3 regions of the Actinocorallia sp. A-T 12471 genome follow, and region 1 is predicted to be linked to each of the others. Evidence: riboswitches for the same ligand, from Rfam matches in the RefSeq annotation. Region 1 holds a riboswitch; each other region holds the start of a gene.
What was found. Region 1 has a riboswitch for S-adenosylmethionine ahead of thrC (threonine synthase). Riboswitches for the same ligand answer to the same signal wherever they lie in the genome.

Region 1 (5,207 bases):
TTCTCCAGCACGACGTTGCGGCCCTTGGGGCCAAGCGTCACCTTTACGGCGTCCGCGAGCTGGTTCATACCGCGCTCGAGACCGCGCCGGGCCTCCTCGTCGAACGCGATCATCTTGGCAGCCATCGGCTCCAGATCCTCCTCGTAGTGGATGCGGAACATGGCGGATCGGGTGGATGCCCGCGACGGACGGCCTCACCCTGCGAGCAGCCCCATGCATGCCACCCGAGAGCCTGACCTCATCGTCCCGACCCTGAAGCTTGTGTGGTTATCACTCTCACCTGGAGAGTGCCAGCACCTGTTTAGCACTCTCCCCCGTCGAGTGCAAGCCGCACTGGTGCTGACCAGCAGATGAACAGAAAATGACCCGCGCCCCCAAAGCGGGGTCGCGGGTCATGTGGGTCGACGCGTTACACGGCTCGGCCTGCTGGGCGGCTCGGCCCCGGCCTGCTAGACCGCTCGGCCTGCTAGACGGCTCGAACCAGGTCGGCCTGGGGGCCGCGGTCGGACTGGGTGATCTCGAACTCGACCCGCTGCCCCTGCTCGAGGGTGCGGTAGCCGTCCATCTGGATGGAGGAGTGGTGGACGAACACGTCACGGCCGCCGTCCACGGCGATGAAGCCGTATCCCTTGTCCGCGTTGAACCACTTCACGGTGCCCTGCGCCATGCCTGAACCCTGACTCGAGCCGCGGCCCCCCTGGACCGCGGAACGGCCGGGGAGTCCACCTCGGACGCCCCGATCCCCGTTCGTGATCGCCCGGAGATCCGGGCGTGATGGGGATGGCAATGGAACATACATGGGTGTATCAGACAGGGGGAATGTTCCGGCCGAGTGTGGCCACCATTGTGTCGCCGTGCACAAATCCCGGGAAACGCGAAAGGGCTTTCCCATTCTGACGGGAAAGCCCTTTCTGTAAAGTCGCTGTCTCAGGCGCCGCCGGCGACCGCCGGGATGATGGACACCTGGACGCCCGCCGGGGTCGGCGTGTCGAGGCCCTGCTCGAACCTGACGTCCTCGTCGCCGACGTAGACGTTGACGAATCGGCGCAGCTTGCCGGTGTCGTCAAGGACGCGCGCGGAGATGCCCGTGTAGTTCGTCTCGAGGTCGGCGATGACCTCGCGGAGGGTGTCCCCGGTCGCCTTGACCTCGGACTCGCCACCCGTGTAGGTGCGCAGGATCGTGGGAATGCGGACGGAAACGCTCATATCTAGACTCACACCAATCCGGTAGCGCGGAACGCCTCGATCGAGGGCGCGATGTTGGCGGACGGCTTGGCGACCTGGGCCACCGCGTCCAGGGTCTTCAGTCCTTCGCCCGAGTTGATGATGACGGTCTCCAGCGACGGGTCGAGTTGGCCGCTGTCGATGAGCTTCTTCAGCACGCCGACGGTGACGCCGCCCGCGGTCTCGGCGAAGATCCCCTCGGTCCTGGCGAGCAGCCGGATGCCGTCGACGACCTCGGTGTCGGTGACGTCGTCGATCGCGCCGCCGGTGCGGCGGACGGCGTCGAGCACGTAGGGGCCGTCGGCGGGGTTGCCGATCGCCAGGGACTTGGCGATGGTGTCGGGCTTGACCGGGCGGATCACGTCGAGACCGGCCTTGAACGCCGCCGAAACCGGGCTGCACCCCTCGGCCTGCGCGCCGTACACCTTGTAGGGCTTGTCCTCGACAAGGCCGAGCTTGATGAGCTCCTGAAACGCCTTGTCGATCTTGGTGAGCTGCGAGCCCGACGCGATCGGGACGACGATCTGGTCGGGCAGCCGCCAGCCGAGCTGTTCGGCGATCTCGTACCCGAGGGTCTTGGAGCCCTCGGCGTAGTACGGCCTGACGTTCACGTTGACGAACGCCCAGTCCTCCTGCTCGCCCGCCAGTTCCGAGGCGAGGCGGTTGACGTCGTCGTAGTTGCCGTCGACGGTCACGAAGGTGCCGTCGTACACGGCGGTGGTGATGATCTTCTGCTGCTCCAGGTCGGAGGGCACGAAGACGGCGCTGCGGATGCCCGCGCGGGCCGCGGCCGCGGCGACGGCGTTGGCGAGGTTGCCGGTCGACGGGCAGGCCAGCACCTTGAAGCCCAGCTCGCGGGCGGCGGCGAGGGCGACCCCGACGACCCGGTCCTTGAAGGAGTGGGTGGGGTTGCCGCTGTCGTCCTTGACCCACAGGGAGCTCAGGCCGAGCGCGGACGCGAGCTGGTCGGCCTTCACCAGACGGGTGAAGCCGGGCTCGGTGTTGGGGATCTCGGCGACGTTCGACGGCACCGGAAGAAGGTCCTTGTAACGCCAGATGTTGCGGGGCCCCGCCTCGATGGACTCCCTCGTGACGTTCGAGACGTCGTAGGAGACCTCGAGCGGGCCGAAACACTCGGCACAGGCGTAGTACGGGCCGAGTTCCACGGAATTGCCGCATTCGCGGCAGGTGAGCGCGGTGGCGTTACCCAGGTTGGGCATGAGTTCGAGGCCCCTCCCTCATCTTCCCTGCGCCGATCTGGTCGCAGGCCGGAGTTGGCACCTGTTCCGCGCCTACGCGCAACGGCTGCGCGGGCTGTCGGAAGGGTTGCCGGGGCTTCGCAGGGCCGGTCCCTCCACCCCTCTGGATGAGCGCCCGTCAGAAAGCGACGGGCGTGTATGAAGTTGTGCCCCGACTTTACCTCAGGTGTCCGTTCCACCGAACGGCCGGGGCGGCCGCCCTGTTGGACCGTGCCCGTCCGGGGTTGGACCGTGCTCTTTTGTGAGTTGCGCCACCGGGCGGCAGGTCAGGGCGCACCTGGTCCGGGAACCGTGTGATGTGCCGTGCGACACTTTTGTCCATGCAGGTACTCGTCGCCAGCAATCGCGGCCCGGTCTCGTTCCGCCGCGCCGAGGACGGCACCCTGACCATGCGCCGGGGAGGGGGCGGACTCGTCTCCGGCCTCGCCTCCGTCGCCTCCGGCACCGACCTTCTGTGGGTTTGCGCGGCCCTGTCTGACGACGACCGCACGGCGGCCCGTCAGGACCCCGAAGGTCGCCTCGACAAGGCGGGCCACGACACCGGGGCCGTACGGATGCTCGACATCCCGGAGAAGACCTTCCATCGGGCTTACAACTCCGTCGCGAACTCGACCCTCTGGTTCATCCACCACCTGCTGTACGCGACGCCGACGGCCCCGCACTTCGACGCGGTCTTCCGGCGCGACTGGCAGGCTTATACGGCCTATAACGCCGCGTTCGCCGGGGCGTTGGGGCAGGACGCCGAGCAGGGCGCGAAGGTCGTCGTGCAGGACTACCACCTGGCTTTGGTGCCGGGGATGCTGCGCGAGGCACGGCCCGACCTGCGGATCGCGCACTTCTCGCACACGCCCTGGGCGCCGCCCGCGTACTTCCGGCTCCTCCCGGACGACATCGGCGCGGCCCTCCTCGAGGGGATGCTGGGGGCCGACCACCTCGGGTTCCTGTGCGACAGATGGGCCGAGGCGTTCCTGAGCTGCTGTGACGAGATCCTCGGCGCGCGGGTCGATCCCGTCGCGGGGACCGTGACGCACCGGGGGCGGACGACGCGCGTCGGCGTGCACGCGCTGGGGATCGACGGGCCCGAGCTGCGCGAGCGGGCGGGGCGCGCGGACGTCGCCGAGCGGATGGCGGCGCTGCGCGAGCAGGTCGGGGACCGGCAGCTGCTGCTGCGGATCGACAGGACCGAGCTGTCGAAGAACATCGTGCGGGGGCTGGCGGCGTACTGGGAGCTGCTGCTGAACCATCCCGAGTGGCGTGGACGGGTGGTGCACCTGGCGTTCGCGTACCCGTCGCGTACTGATCTCGCGGAGTACCGGGCGTACACGGCCGAGGTCGAGCGGCTCGCGGCGGAGATCAACGACGAGTTCGGCACCGACGACTGGACGCCGCTGATCCTCGAGGTCAAGGACGACTACGCGCGCTCCCTGGCGGCCTACCAGCTCGCCGACGTGCTCGTGGTGAACCCGATCAGGGACGGGATGAACCTCGTCGCCAAGGAGGGTCCCGTCCTGTCGGACAAGGGATGCGCGCTTGTGCTCTCCCGCGAGGCGGGCGCGGCGGCCGAACTTTCCGACGACGCGCTGATCGTCAACCCCTTCGACGTCTCCCAGACCGCGGAGATGCTGAACCAGGCCCTCCTGCTCAGCCCGGACGACCGCAAGGCCCGCGCGAAGCGCCTCTCGGACGCCGCGACGGCCCTTCCCCCTACCCGCTGGTTCGCGGAGCAGCTCGCCGCCTTGGACTAAAGACAACGGGCCGTCCCTTCGGGACGGCCCGGAAAAGAGCCCCTGCGGGGCATAGAGCCCGCAGAAGGAGGCCCCTCCGGGGCTCCCCGTGCGTAGCGGGTCCCCGTGGGACGGTCCCAGGGCGTAAGGCCCCCGCGCGTAGCGGGTTTCTCCTGAGCGGGGTCAGGAGTAGGACTCGCCCAGGGTGGCTCGGACTTGTTTGCGGGCCTCGTGGATGCGGGACTTGACGGTGCCCAGGGGGAGGTTGAGCTGGGCGGCGATCTCGCTGTACTCCAGCTGGGAGACGTCGCGCAGGACGAGGGCCTGGATGAGGTCGGGCTTCTTGGCCTCGAGCTCTTCCATGGCCTCGAGGATGTCGACGCGGGAGCCCGCGATGACGCTCGTGCGGCGCGGGTCGGGGCGCTGCGAGGGCAGCTCGCCGGCCTGCTCGACCGAACGGCGCTTGAGCGACCGGTAGGTCGAGCGCGCCGAGTTGGCCACGACCACATGCAGCCACGTGGAGAACCGCGAGCGGCCCTCGAACCTGTGGATGTTGCGCGCCACCTGCAGCAGCGCGTCCTGACATGCCTCTTCGGCGTCCTGCCTGCACGGCAGGAACCTGCCGGTGTGCCGCAGGACGTCGCTTTGGATCAACCCGAGGAGTTCGTTAAGAGCGCCCTGGTCTCCCTGGGCGGCCTTCAAGGCCAGCTCTTCGGTCCGTTCGTTGAACGCCATCCGCTTCCGCTCCCCTTCATGACCGCTCAAAGGGCATGATATCGGGGTGTCCATGCCTTCAGCCGTCGGCCGTTACCGAATCGATCGAGTCCTCGGACAGGGGGCTTTCGCCTCAGTCTGGCTCGGCCTGGACGACGACCTGAACGACCAGGTCGCCATCAAGGTCCTGTCCGGGGCTCTCCTTGACGATCTGGACGTGCGCAACCGCTTCCTGGAAGAGGCCCGTATCCTGCGGCGGGCCGACTCCGAGCGGCTCGTCCGGGTG
Region 2 (5,207 bases), on a different contig from region 1:
GGTCGCGGCTTTGTTGGAGGTGCGGGGACTGCGGGTGACGTTCGGGACTTTGCGGGCGGTACGTGATGTGTCGGTGGAAGTGGCTGCGGGAGCCTGCGTTGTCGTCCTCGGTGGGACCGGCGCGGGCAAGAGCACGCTGCTCCGCGCGTTGACGGGACGCGCGGGACAGGCGGCGCGGATCAGCGCGCGGGTCGCACGGATCGACGGCGCGCGGGTCGGCGTGATCGACGCGGCGTTCGCCGCGGACTCCGTCGGCGGGCCCGGTCGGGGCGGGTGGGCGGCGCGGCGGGCCGCCGAGGTGCTGCGGGTGCTGGGGGAGCGGCCCGACTCCGTCGTCGGGGACGAGGTGCTCGCCGGGCTCGGCGTGCTCGCGCGCCGCGAGGTCGTGCGGGCGCTGGCGGAGCGCAAGGCGGCCGGAGCCGCGCTGCTGCTCACCGCGCAGCGGATCGGGGAGCTCGCGGAGGTCGCCGACCGGGTGCTCGTGCTGCACGAGGGCGAGGTCGTGGAGCGGGGCGAGGCGCGCGACGTGCTCGCCTCGCCCGTGCATCCCGTCACCCGTGCCCTGCTTGGCCGGGACGACGACGCGGCTTTCGGCAAGGGAGGCGGGGGAGGGGTCATGCTCGAAGCGCGCGGGCTGCGCAAGGAGATCGCGGGCCGGGTCGCGCTGCGCGAGGCGTCGGTGAAGGTGCGCGGCGCGGGCGTCGTCGGGGTCGCGGGCGAGCCGGGCGCGGGCAAGACGCTGCTCGCCAGGGTCCTCGACGGGACGGTCCCGGCCGACGCCGGAACCGTCGTCCTCGACGGGAAGCCGGTCGAAGGGCGCGCGGCCTGGAAGGCGGCGCGACGTGCGGTGCGCGTGGTGCCGCAGGACCCGGCGGAGCGGCTCGCCGCGCACCGCACGGTCGGCAGGGTCCTTGAGGCCGCGACGCGCGGACCCCTGCCGGGCGGCCGTCGCGACACCGCCGTCGCACTGCTCGACGCCGTCGGCCTGCCCGAGGAGTTGCTGGACCGCGCGGTGGGCGGACTCCCTGGCGGGACGCTCAGGCTGGTGGCCGTCGCCGAAGCGCTCGCCACCGGCCCCCGGGTGCTGGTGTGGGACGCGCCGTTCGCCGGACTCGACGCGCGGGGCCGCGCGCGTCTCGTCGGCCTCATCGCCGGGCTGCGCGACGAGCGCGGCGTCGGCCACCTCGTCCTCGCCCACCCGGACGAGGTTCCGGCCGGGCTCTGCGACTCCGTCGCCGTCCTCGAAGCGGGCAAGATCGTCTCCCCGAACAGCGATTCCAGCGGCGGATGGTCGGTGCACAGCCGTCCTGACGGAGTCCGCGCCTGACCGACAAAGGAAACGACACACGAATTCCCCGAAACGGCAGCCGTCCCACATCCGCGAGAGGGGGCAACGGAAAGGCGACAAGGCCCCCGAACCGTGACCGAATTCATGTATTTCCTACTTAATTAGTGTGTATTATGGAGGGGTCGGCAAGGAGTGCCAGCGTCAAGCCCCGGCTAGCTGGCCGGCAACCCTCACTGATGCGGGGTGCCCCGGGTGAAGGCCAGGTGGCGTTCGCGCCACAAGCAACGGTGAGGACGAACTGTGGTTGTGGTCAGTGCGTTCGCGGAGACGGCCGCGGACACGATGGTGGAGACGGCGTTCACCCCTTCGGTGGCGAAGGTGCGCGACCTCGTCTGGGCCGGGCGGCCGGACGAGGCGGTACGGGCGCTGCGGCGCGTAGAGGAGCAGGGACACGACTCAGGGCAGGCCGCGGAGGACTGGATCGCGGTCTGCTATCCGGAAAGGATCGGCGCGCCGCGCGTGAGGTCCCGGGGCGGGACCGGATTCGACGTGCTGTGCGACCTTCTCGCGACGCGGGCCGCACCGGAGGCGGTCCGCGAGGCGCAGACGGTCTTGGGCAGTTGCCCGATGACGACCGACGCGCTCGCGTCGCTCAGCGGGGCGCTCGCCGCCCTCGTCTACGCCGACCGGGCCGACCTCGCGGCGCGCTGGTGCCGTCCGCTCCTCGAGCAGACGACCGCGCACTGCGACCCGGTCTGGCTCGGGGTGTTCGCGGCGATCCGCGGCGAGACGATGCTGCGGCAGGGCGACCCGGCCGAGGCCGCCGAGTGCGTCAGGACCGCCCTGACGCACATCCCGTGGCAGGACTGGGGCGTCGCGATCGGCATTCCGTTCGGCACGATGATCGCGGCGAAGACCGCGCTCGGAATGACCGAGGACGTCATCCGATATCTCGCGGTCCCCGTTCCCGACGCCATGTGGGAAACGCCCGCGGGGTTGCACTATCTCGCCGCGCGCGCGGAATTCCGGCTCGCTTCGGGAAATGCCGGGGAAGCGCTCGGTGACTTTCTCGCGTGCGGAAAGCGAATGCTGCGCTGGGGGATCGACCTGCCCGGCGTCGTCGCGTGGCGGGTCGGCGCGGGGCACGCGAGGCTCGCGCTCGGCGAGTGCGCCGAGGCGGCCGTGCTCGCCCGCGAGCAGCTCGCCGCGTGCGGCGGCGCGCGCACCCGCGCCTATGGCGCGGCGTTGCGCCTGCTGGCGCTGGCCGGTGACCCCGATCACAGGCGCACGCTGCTGGAGGAGGCGTACGACGTGCTGCGCGGAGCGGGCGACGCGCGCGAGGCGGAACGTGCCAAGGACGATCTCGGTCCCGCGCGCGCCGCGGCCCGCTCGCTCCTCAGCGACGCCGAGGCCAAGGTCGCCGAACTCGCCGCGCTCGGGCTGTCGAACCGGCAGATCTCGTCGCGGCTGTACATCACGGTGAGCACCGTGGAACAGCATCTGACCCGTATTTACCGCAAGCTCGGCGCACGGCGCAGGAGCCAACTCAGCGAATTCCTGTAACCCCCTTCTTATAGGGGGTCCTAGGGGTCCGCGGATCTGGTGGCGGTATCCCCCCGGTGGACAGAATCGATCAAGTAAGAGATCGGTCTTCCCCGGGGGGACAGCATGGCAGCAGCCTTTCCCGTAGCCATCGTCGGACTTTCCTGCCGACTGCCGGGGGCCGCCGATCCCGCGGCGTTCTGGCGGCTGCTCGAGACGGGCGGCGACGCGGTCGCGACGCGGTCCGGCGTCCCCGGCGGATACCTGGAGGGGGTCGACCTGTTCGACCCCGCCTTCTTCGGGATCGCGCCGCGCGAGGCGGCCTCACTCGATCCACAGCAGCGCCTCGTCCTCGAACTCGCCTGGGAGGCGCTGGAAGGGGCGAGGGTCGCCCCCGCCCGGCTCGCCGGACAAGCGGTCGGCGTGTTCGTGGGCGCTACCCACGGCGACTACGCGGCGCTCGTCCAGCGCGCTGGGGCCGGTGCCTTCACGCGGCACACGCTTCCCGGGCTGAACCGGGCGCTGCTGGCCAACCGGGTGTCGCACGCGCTCGGCCTCCAGGGGCCGAGCCTCACCGTGGACGCCGCGCAGGCGTCCGGGCTCGTCGCGGTGCAGCTCGCGGTGGAGAGCCTGCGCAGGGGCGAGACCGAGGTCGCGCTCGCCGGAGGCGTCAACCTGATCCTCGCGCCCGACTCCGACCTCGCCTCAGCCCGCTTCGGCGGCCTGTCACCGGACGGCCGCTGCCACACCTTCGACGCCCGCGCCAACGGCTACGTGCGCGGTGAGGGCGGCGTCGTCATCGTGCTGAAGCGGCTCGACGACGCGCTCGCCGACGGCGACCGGGTCCACGCGGTGATCCTCGGCGCGGCGGCCGGCAACGACGGTGCGACCGACGGCCTGACCGTGCCGAGCGCCGCGGCCCAGGAGGACGTGATCCGCCGCGCCCTCGCCGACGCCGGACTCACCCGTGACGCGGTCCAGTACGTGGAGCTGCACGGCACCGGCACGCCCGTCGGCGACCCGATCGAGGCGGCCGGGCTCGGCGCGGCCCTCGGCGTTGGCCGCGACGTGCCGCTGCGCGTCGGCTCGGTGAAGACGAACATCGGCCACCTCGAGGGCGCGGCGGGCATCGCCGGGCTGCTCAAGGTGGTCCTCAGCCTCCAGAACGGGACGATCCCCGCCACCCTCCACCACGTCCGCCCGAACCCGGCGATCCCCCTTGACGAGCTCGGCCTCAAGGTGCAGACGGAGACCGGCCCCTGGCCCGACGACGTCGACCGCCGCGTCGCGGGCGTCAGCTCCTTCGGCATGGGCGGGACCAACTGCCATCTCGTGCTGGCCGGGCCGCCCGCTCCCGCCCCCTCCTCGGCGGGCACGGGCGCCCCGGTCGTCTCCTGGCTGGTGACCGGCAAGGACGCGGCCGGCCTGGCCGCGCACGCCGCGAAGCTCGCCGACGCCGTCGAAGGGCTGCCCGCCGCGACCGTCGGAAGGTCACTCGCCGAGACGCGCACGCACCTCCCGCACCGGGCAGTGATCGCGGGCGACGCCGCCGAGCTGCGCGCCGGGCTGCGCGCGCTCGCCGAGGGCGGCCAGGCCGCCCATGTCGTGCGCGGCACCGCCCGCGACCGGGGCCGTACCGTCTTCGTCTTCCCCGGCCAGGGCGCGCAGTTCCCCGGCATGGGCCTCGCCCTCGCCGAGGAGTCGCCCGCGTTCGCCGCCGCGCTCGACGCGGCGGGCGCGGCCCTGGCCCCGCACACCGACTGGGACCTGCGCGCCGCGCTCGCCGACCCGGCCGCGCTCGAGCGGGTCGACGTCGTCCAGCCCGCCCTGTTCGCGGTGATGGTCGCGCTCGCCGAGCTGTGGCGGGCGCACGGGATCGAGCCCGACGCGGTCATCGGCCACTCGCAGGGCGAGATAGCCGCCGCGCACGTCGCCGGTGCGCTGTCGCTGGAGGACGCCGCCAAGGTCGTGGCGCTGCGCAGCCGCGCGCTCGCCGACATCTCCGGCACGGGCGGCATGGCGGCGGTCGAGCTGCCCGCCGACCGGCTGACGCCGCGGCTCGGCGACGGCCTCGACATCGCCGTCGTCAACGGCCCCACCGCGACCGTCGTCGCCGGGGAGGTGACGGCGCTGGAACGCCTCCTCGACGGGCTGCGCGCGGACGGCGTCAGGGTCCGCCGCCTGCCCGTGGACTACGCCTCGCACTCCGCCCTTGTGGAGCCGGTGCGCGAACGTCTCCTGGCCGACCTCGCGGGCGTGCAGGCCAGGCCGTCGAAGGCGCTGTTCTACTCGACGCTGACCGGCGGCCTGTTCGACACCGCGGGGCTCGACGTCGCCTACTGGTACCGGAACCTCCGCGAGACCGTCGTCTTCGAGC
Region 3 (5,207 bases), on a different contig from region 1:
CGCGCTGCTCGCCGAGGCGAATTTCGCCTACCTCGACGCGCTCGCGTCGGCCGCCGCGCACGGATACGCCAAGGCCACCGAGAAGACGGCCGGTGAGCGCGAACGCCGCAGGGCGCGGCTGCTGGGCCTGCTCCTCGCCGATCCGCCCGCGCCCGCCGAGGTCGTCGAGGAACAGGCCGCGCTCACCGGGTGGCCGCTGCCGCGCCTGCTCACCGTGGTGCTGCTCGTGCCGCGCGGCATCGAGGGGCCGTCGGGGCTGCCGCCGCAGCTGCTCAGCGGGCACGACCAGGGGCGGCCCCTGCTCGTCGTGCCCGACCCCGACGGGCCCGGCAGGGCCGCCGACCTCGCGGCGACCCTCGCGGGGTGGACCGGCGCGATGGGCCCGTCGGTCCCGGTCACGGAGGCGGCGACCTCGCTGCTGTGGGCGCGGCGCACCCTCGACCTCGTGCTCTCCGGGACCGTTTCCGGCCGCGTGACACGGCGCGCGGGGTTCGTCGCGAGGGCCGAGGACCACCTTCCCCGGCTGCTTCTGCGCGAAGGGGGAAGCCTTGCGTCCCTGGTCGCCGCGCGACGGCTCGCGCCGCTGCTGCGGGCCGGGCCACGGCAGGCGCCGGTCCTTGCCGAGACCCTGCTCGAGTGCATGAAGAACGGGTTCAACGCGACGGGCGCGGCGGCGACCTTGCGCGTCCATCCCCAGACCGTCAGGTACCGGCTCGCGCGGCTTGACGAGCTGTTCGGGTGCGACCTCGAGGACCCGGAGATCCGGCTGGAGATGATGCTGCTGTTGCGTGCCTGGATTGATGAGTTCCCGGGGGAATCGTCCTAGACTCCGCGCATGCGTACCGTCGCCGCCCCCCTCGTCCTGACGGTCCTTCTCCCCGCCGTCGTCGTCGCCTCGCCCGCCCGTGCGGCGGGGCCGCTCAAGGTCCGCTCGGCGGGCGTCACGGGCAAGGCGGTGATCACCGCGCAGGGCAAGACGAAGCTGTCGGTGCGCACACGCGTCAGCGGGACCCGGATCACCGACGTCGACGCGACCCTCAGGCTCCCCAACGGCAAGGGGTTCGCGCTGGTCAGCGACCTCAAGCGGGTCTCGGGCAGCGCGGGAGACGGGGTCTACACGGGCACCGCCGTGCTCGACAAGGCCGACGCCGGAGGCAGGTACACGCTTGAAGTCGCCGCCACTGACGGGACTTCGGCGAACGCGTACTACGACTTCGTTGTGTACCGGAAGGCCAACGCCGTCACCGTCCGGCGTGCGAGCAAGGTGTCTTTGACGTCGCCGGCCAGCGCCGTCAAGGGGGCGAAGGTGAAGGCGAAGGGGACCGTCAAAGGGTTGAACGCCAAGGGCGGGTTCTCCGGGCTGAAGGGAAGGACCGTCCAGATCTGGTTCCGGCCCAAGGGCGGCAAGGCGGTCCGGCTGGGGACGGCCAAGACGAACGCCAAGGGCGGGTACGCGTACACCTTCAAGGCGACGGTCGACGGATCGGTTTCCGCCCGGTTCGCCGGGACCGTCCAGTGGCAGAAGCGCTCGACCGGATGGAAGCCGCTCGACGTCCGTTAAGTCGGTTTGGACCCTGTGGACAACCGGAACGGATTGTCGGTGGGGCGACGTAGTGTTGGGGCCATGTTGACGTTGATGGCCGTGCACGCCCACCCCGACGACGAGGTGATCAGCACCGGAGGAGTGCTCGCCAGGGCCGCCGCCCGCGGTATCCGCACGGTGCTGGTGACCTGCACGAACGGCGAGCAGGGCGACGGGCCCGGCGGGGTCAAGCCGGGTGAGGAAGGCCACGATCCGGCGGGGGTCCGCGAGACCCGGCTGAAGGAACTCGCGCGCTCCGCCGAGATCCTCGGCATCGAGCACGTCGAGCTGCTCGGCTACGCCGACTCCGGCATGGTCGGCTGGGCCGCCAACACCGCCCCCGGGTCCTTCGCGAGCGCCGATCTCGACGCGGCCGCCGCCAGGCTCGTCACGCTGATGGAGAAGTACCGGCCACAGGTGGTCGTTACTTATGACGACAACGGCGGATATGGGCATCCCGATCACATCCAGGCCCATCGCGTCGCCGTCGCGGCCGCCGACCGGAGCGGGATTCCCGAGCGGGTGTACGCGGGGGCGATGCCGCGCTCATCCCTTGCGGAGATCGCCCGGCTCGCGCGGGAGCGCGGGTGGGACCTCGGGTGGCCCGAGCTCGAGGAGGGCGCGGAGATCGAGTTCGGCACGCCCGACGAACTCGTCACCACGGTCGTGGACGTCACCGAGTACTTCCAGCGCAAGGCCGAAGCCCTCCAGGCGCACGCCAGCCAGAGCGACGGCGCGTTCCTGTTCGCCCTGCCCGAGGAGGCGCAGCGCCTGTTCTTCGGCTGGGAGGCGTTCTCCCGCATCCGCGGCGAGGGCCCCGACAAGGAGGAGGATCTCTTCACGGGCATCGGCTGAGGGGGGCTTGCGGAGGTTCGGCGGCGTTCTGCTATATTCGCGGCGAAGGTCATGAGTGCCAGTGACAAGCCCCGGCTCGCTGGCCGCCAACCCTCCTCCGCGGTGGGGTGGCCCGGGTGACGACCAGGTCCGCCGCAAAGGGCGTCGGGCAAGCGCGGATTCCCCGGACGTGAGCTCCCGGAATCCCTGATGGAGTCCGGAGGCATACCCATGACCGTTCTCACGTCCCTCCCCGCCGTCGTCGGCCTTGACGCCCCCGTCCCCGTGCGCGGCGGATTCACCGGCTACGCCAACTTCGACTACGCCGCGTCCGCGCCGTGTCTTCAGGCGGTGGCCGACGCCGTCGCGCAGGCCCTGCCCTACTACAGCAGCGTCCACCGGGGCGCGGGCTACGCCTCCCAGGTGACGACCCGCGCCTACGAGGAGGCCCGCGAGACCGTCCGGGAGTTCCTCGGCGGGCCGCAGGCCGTGGTGTTCACCCGCAACACCACCGACTCCTTCAACCTGCTCGCGCGGGCCGTCCCGCAGGGCACGTCGGTCGTGGTGTTCGCCTCCGAGCACCACGCCACCCAGCTTCCGTGGCGGCGCGCCGTCCGGCTGCCGATCCCGGCGAGCCCGGCCGAGGCGCTCACCGCCGCGGAGAACGCGCTCCGCTCCTGCGCGGAAGGGCCGCGGCTGCTCGTGGTGACCGCCGCGTCGAACGTCACAGGTGAGCTGTGGCCGATCCGCGAGCTCGCGGCCGTCGCGCACCGCTGCGGCGCGCGCATCGCCGTCGACGCCGCCCAGCTCGCCCCGCACCGGCCCTTCGACGCCTCGCCTTACGACTACGTCGCTTTGTCCGGGCACAAGCTGTACGCCCCGTTCGGCGCGGGTGTCCTCGCCGGCCGCGCCGACTGGCTGCGCGCCGCCGACCCCTACCTGCGCGGCGGCGGCGCGACCCGCAGCGTCACCGCCGAAGGCGACGTCGCGTGGGCGTCGGAGCCCGAGCAGCGGCACGAGGCAGGCACCCCCAACGTGCTCGGCGCGATCGCCGTCGCCGAGGCGTGCCGCGCCCTCACCGACTGGCGCGGCATCGTCGCCGAGGAGGAAAGGCTCCTCGCCCGCCTGCGCGAGGGCATCGCCGCGCTGCCCGCCGTCCGCGAACTGTCCCTGTGGGGGCCGAACCACCCGCGCGTCGGGATCGTCTCGTTCACCGTCGAGGGGCACAGCGCCCGGTCCGTCGCCGAATACCTCTCCGACGTGCACGGCATCGGCGTCCGCGACGGCAAGTTCTGCGCCCACCCGCTCGTCGCGTCCCTCACCGGCGCGCCCGAGACCACCGCGGTCCGGGCCAGTTTCGGCCTCGGCACCACCGACGAACACGTCGACAGGCTCCTCGCGGCGCTCACCGCCCTCACCGCCTGACCCCTTGGGGCCCGTGTCGGGGTTGTCCGCGCCACTGCGGACGGTCACGATGGTAGGGCCGAGAGGGGTGGGAGTTGCTGGGGCGGATCAGCGTGGAATGGCCGGAGGAGCCCTACCCCGTGCTCGGGGACCGGGAGGGCCTGCCCGCGGGCATGCTCATGGAGGAGCTCGAAGGGCTCTGGGACGTGCTCGCCGCGGGCCTCGCCCGGATGGGACCCGGCTTCCTGTGGCCCGGCGCGCTGCGCTGGCACGCGACTTACGGGTGGCAGGTGCTCGAGGTGCCGCCGCTGGGATCGGGCGAAACGCCCGTACCAGATACGCCTGGGGCGCGGGCGCGCGACGTCTGGGCGATCGTTCACGGGCTCGTCAGGACCGTCGCTGGGCGACCGCCGCGCGACCTCGGCGACGTGTTCGCGCTGCTCGACCTGCACGCGGGGGAGTACCCGCACGGGCTCGACGCCGTCGTCCGGGCGCTGCTCGTCGGGGCGGACCCGCGGCCCGTCGTCGCGGCGGTGCGCGCGGCGGGGGACGGCGCGGAGATCCGGGTGCGGCCCGCCGTCGAGACCGCCGTGGGGTCGCGCAAGGCCAAGGGCGATCCGGAATGGGACAACGAGGACGCTTTCGCCGTCGTCCGGGACATCCACGGGGCCGTCAACCTCGTTGTCTGCGACGGCGTCACGGGGGAGGGGGACGGGTCGGGGGCGCGCGCGGCGCGGGCGGCCGTCGAAGCCGTGCGGGGGTACTTCACGCGTGATGATCATCGCGGGCTCGTCGAAGGGCTTGGGGTTGCGGAGGTCGCTGTCAGCGCGCTGGGGCGGGGTGCGTCGACGTTCCTTGGGGCGGCTGTCTCGTCCACCGGGAAGGTCGAACTCGCGCTCGTCGGGGACAGCCCGGCGTGGCTCGTCCGTCGGTTCCCCGAAGGGGAACGTTTCGCCTACCGGCTCACGCCCGACCAGACCGTCCTCGCCGAGGAGGTCCGCACCGACCCCGCCGCGCACTGGGGCGGCTCACTGCTCACCCAGCACCTCGGCGGCTACGCGGACGCGCCGTTCACGGCGTCCGTCCAGACCCTGCCCGGCGACCTTCTCGTCCTGCTCAGCGATGGCGCGGCGGTCCCGTCGGACACCTGGTTCGGCGACGACCTCGCCGCGCTCGCCGACGCGCACCCGTCGGCCCCCGCGCTCGCGGCCGCGCTCATCGCCCGCGCCGAGAGCCTCGGCGGACGCGACAACGCCACAGCCCTCATCGCCGAGATCATCCCCTGATCACAGCACCACGCGCGGCAGTTCCGGGGGCTTCGCCCGCTTCTTCCACTCGCGCGGATAGCCCAGCGACACCTCCTCGAACCTGACGCCGTCGTAGTGCG

Region 2: it holds a riboswitch for S-adenosylmethionine, as region 1 does, so the genes downstream of both, R9X44_RS15045 (helix-turn-helix transcriptional regulator) here and thrC (threonine synthase) in region 1, are expected to answer to the same signal.
Region 3: it holds a riboswitch for S-adenosylmethionine, as region 1 does, so the genes downstream of both, R9X44_RS22745 (aminotransferase class V-fold PLP-dependent enzyme) here and thrC (threonine synthase) in region 1, are expected to answer to the same signal.

The regions. Positions count from the first base shown of each region.
Region 1 covers NZ_JAWZTE010000022.1:3,861-9,067, forward strand. The annotation lists gene groL (chaperonin GroEL) at 1-125, opposite strand, end outside; gene R9X44_RS34605 (cold-shock protein) at 467-667, opposite strand; gene R9X44_RS34610 (MoaD/ThiS family protein) at 928-1,206, opposite strand; gene thrC (threonine synthase) at 1,215-2,444, opposite strand; SAM riboswitch class I at 2,460-2,597, opposite strand; gene R9X44_RS34620 (trehalose-6-phosphate synthase) at 2,804-4,228, shown strand; gene R9X44_RS34625 (RNA polymerase sigma factor) at 4,391-4,942, opposite strand; gene R9X44_RS34630 (serine/threonine-protein kinase) at 4,995-5,207, shown strand, end outside.
Region 2 covers NZ_JAWZTE010000004.1:613,837-619,043, reverse strand. The annotation lists gene R9X44_RS15050 (ATP-binding cassette domain-containing protein) at 1-1,327, shown strand, start outside; SAM riboswitch class IV at 1,473-1,578, shown strand; gene R9X44_RS15045 (helix-turn-helix transcriptional regulator) at 1,589-2,851, shown strand; gene R9X44_RS15040 (type I polyketide synthase) at 2,957-5,207, shown strand, end outside.
Region 3 covers NZ_JAWZTE010000008.1:208,865-214,071, reverse strand. The annotation lists gene R9X44_RS22760 (helix-turn-helix domain-containing protein) at 1-826, shown strand, start outside; gene R9X44_RS22755 (hypothetical protein) at 836-1,561, shown strand; gene R9X44_RS22750 (PIG-L family deacetylase) at 1,625-2,437, shown strand; SAM riboswitch class IV at 2,485-2,598, shown strand; gene R9X44_RS22745 (aminotransferase class V-fold PLP-dependent enzyme) at 2,648-3,841, shown strand; gene R9X44_RS22740 (hypothetical protein) at 3,934-5,106, shown strand; gene R9X44_RS22735 (metallophosphoesterase) at 5,107-5,207, opposite strand, start outside.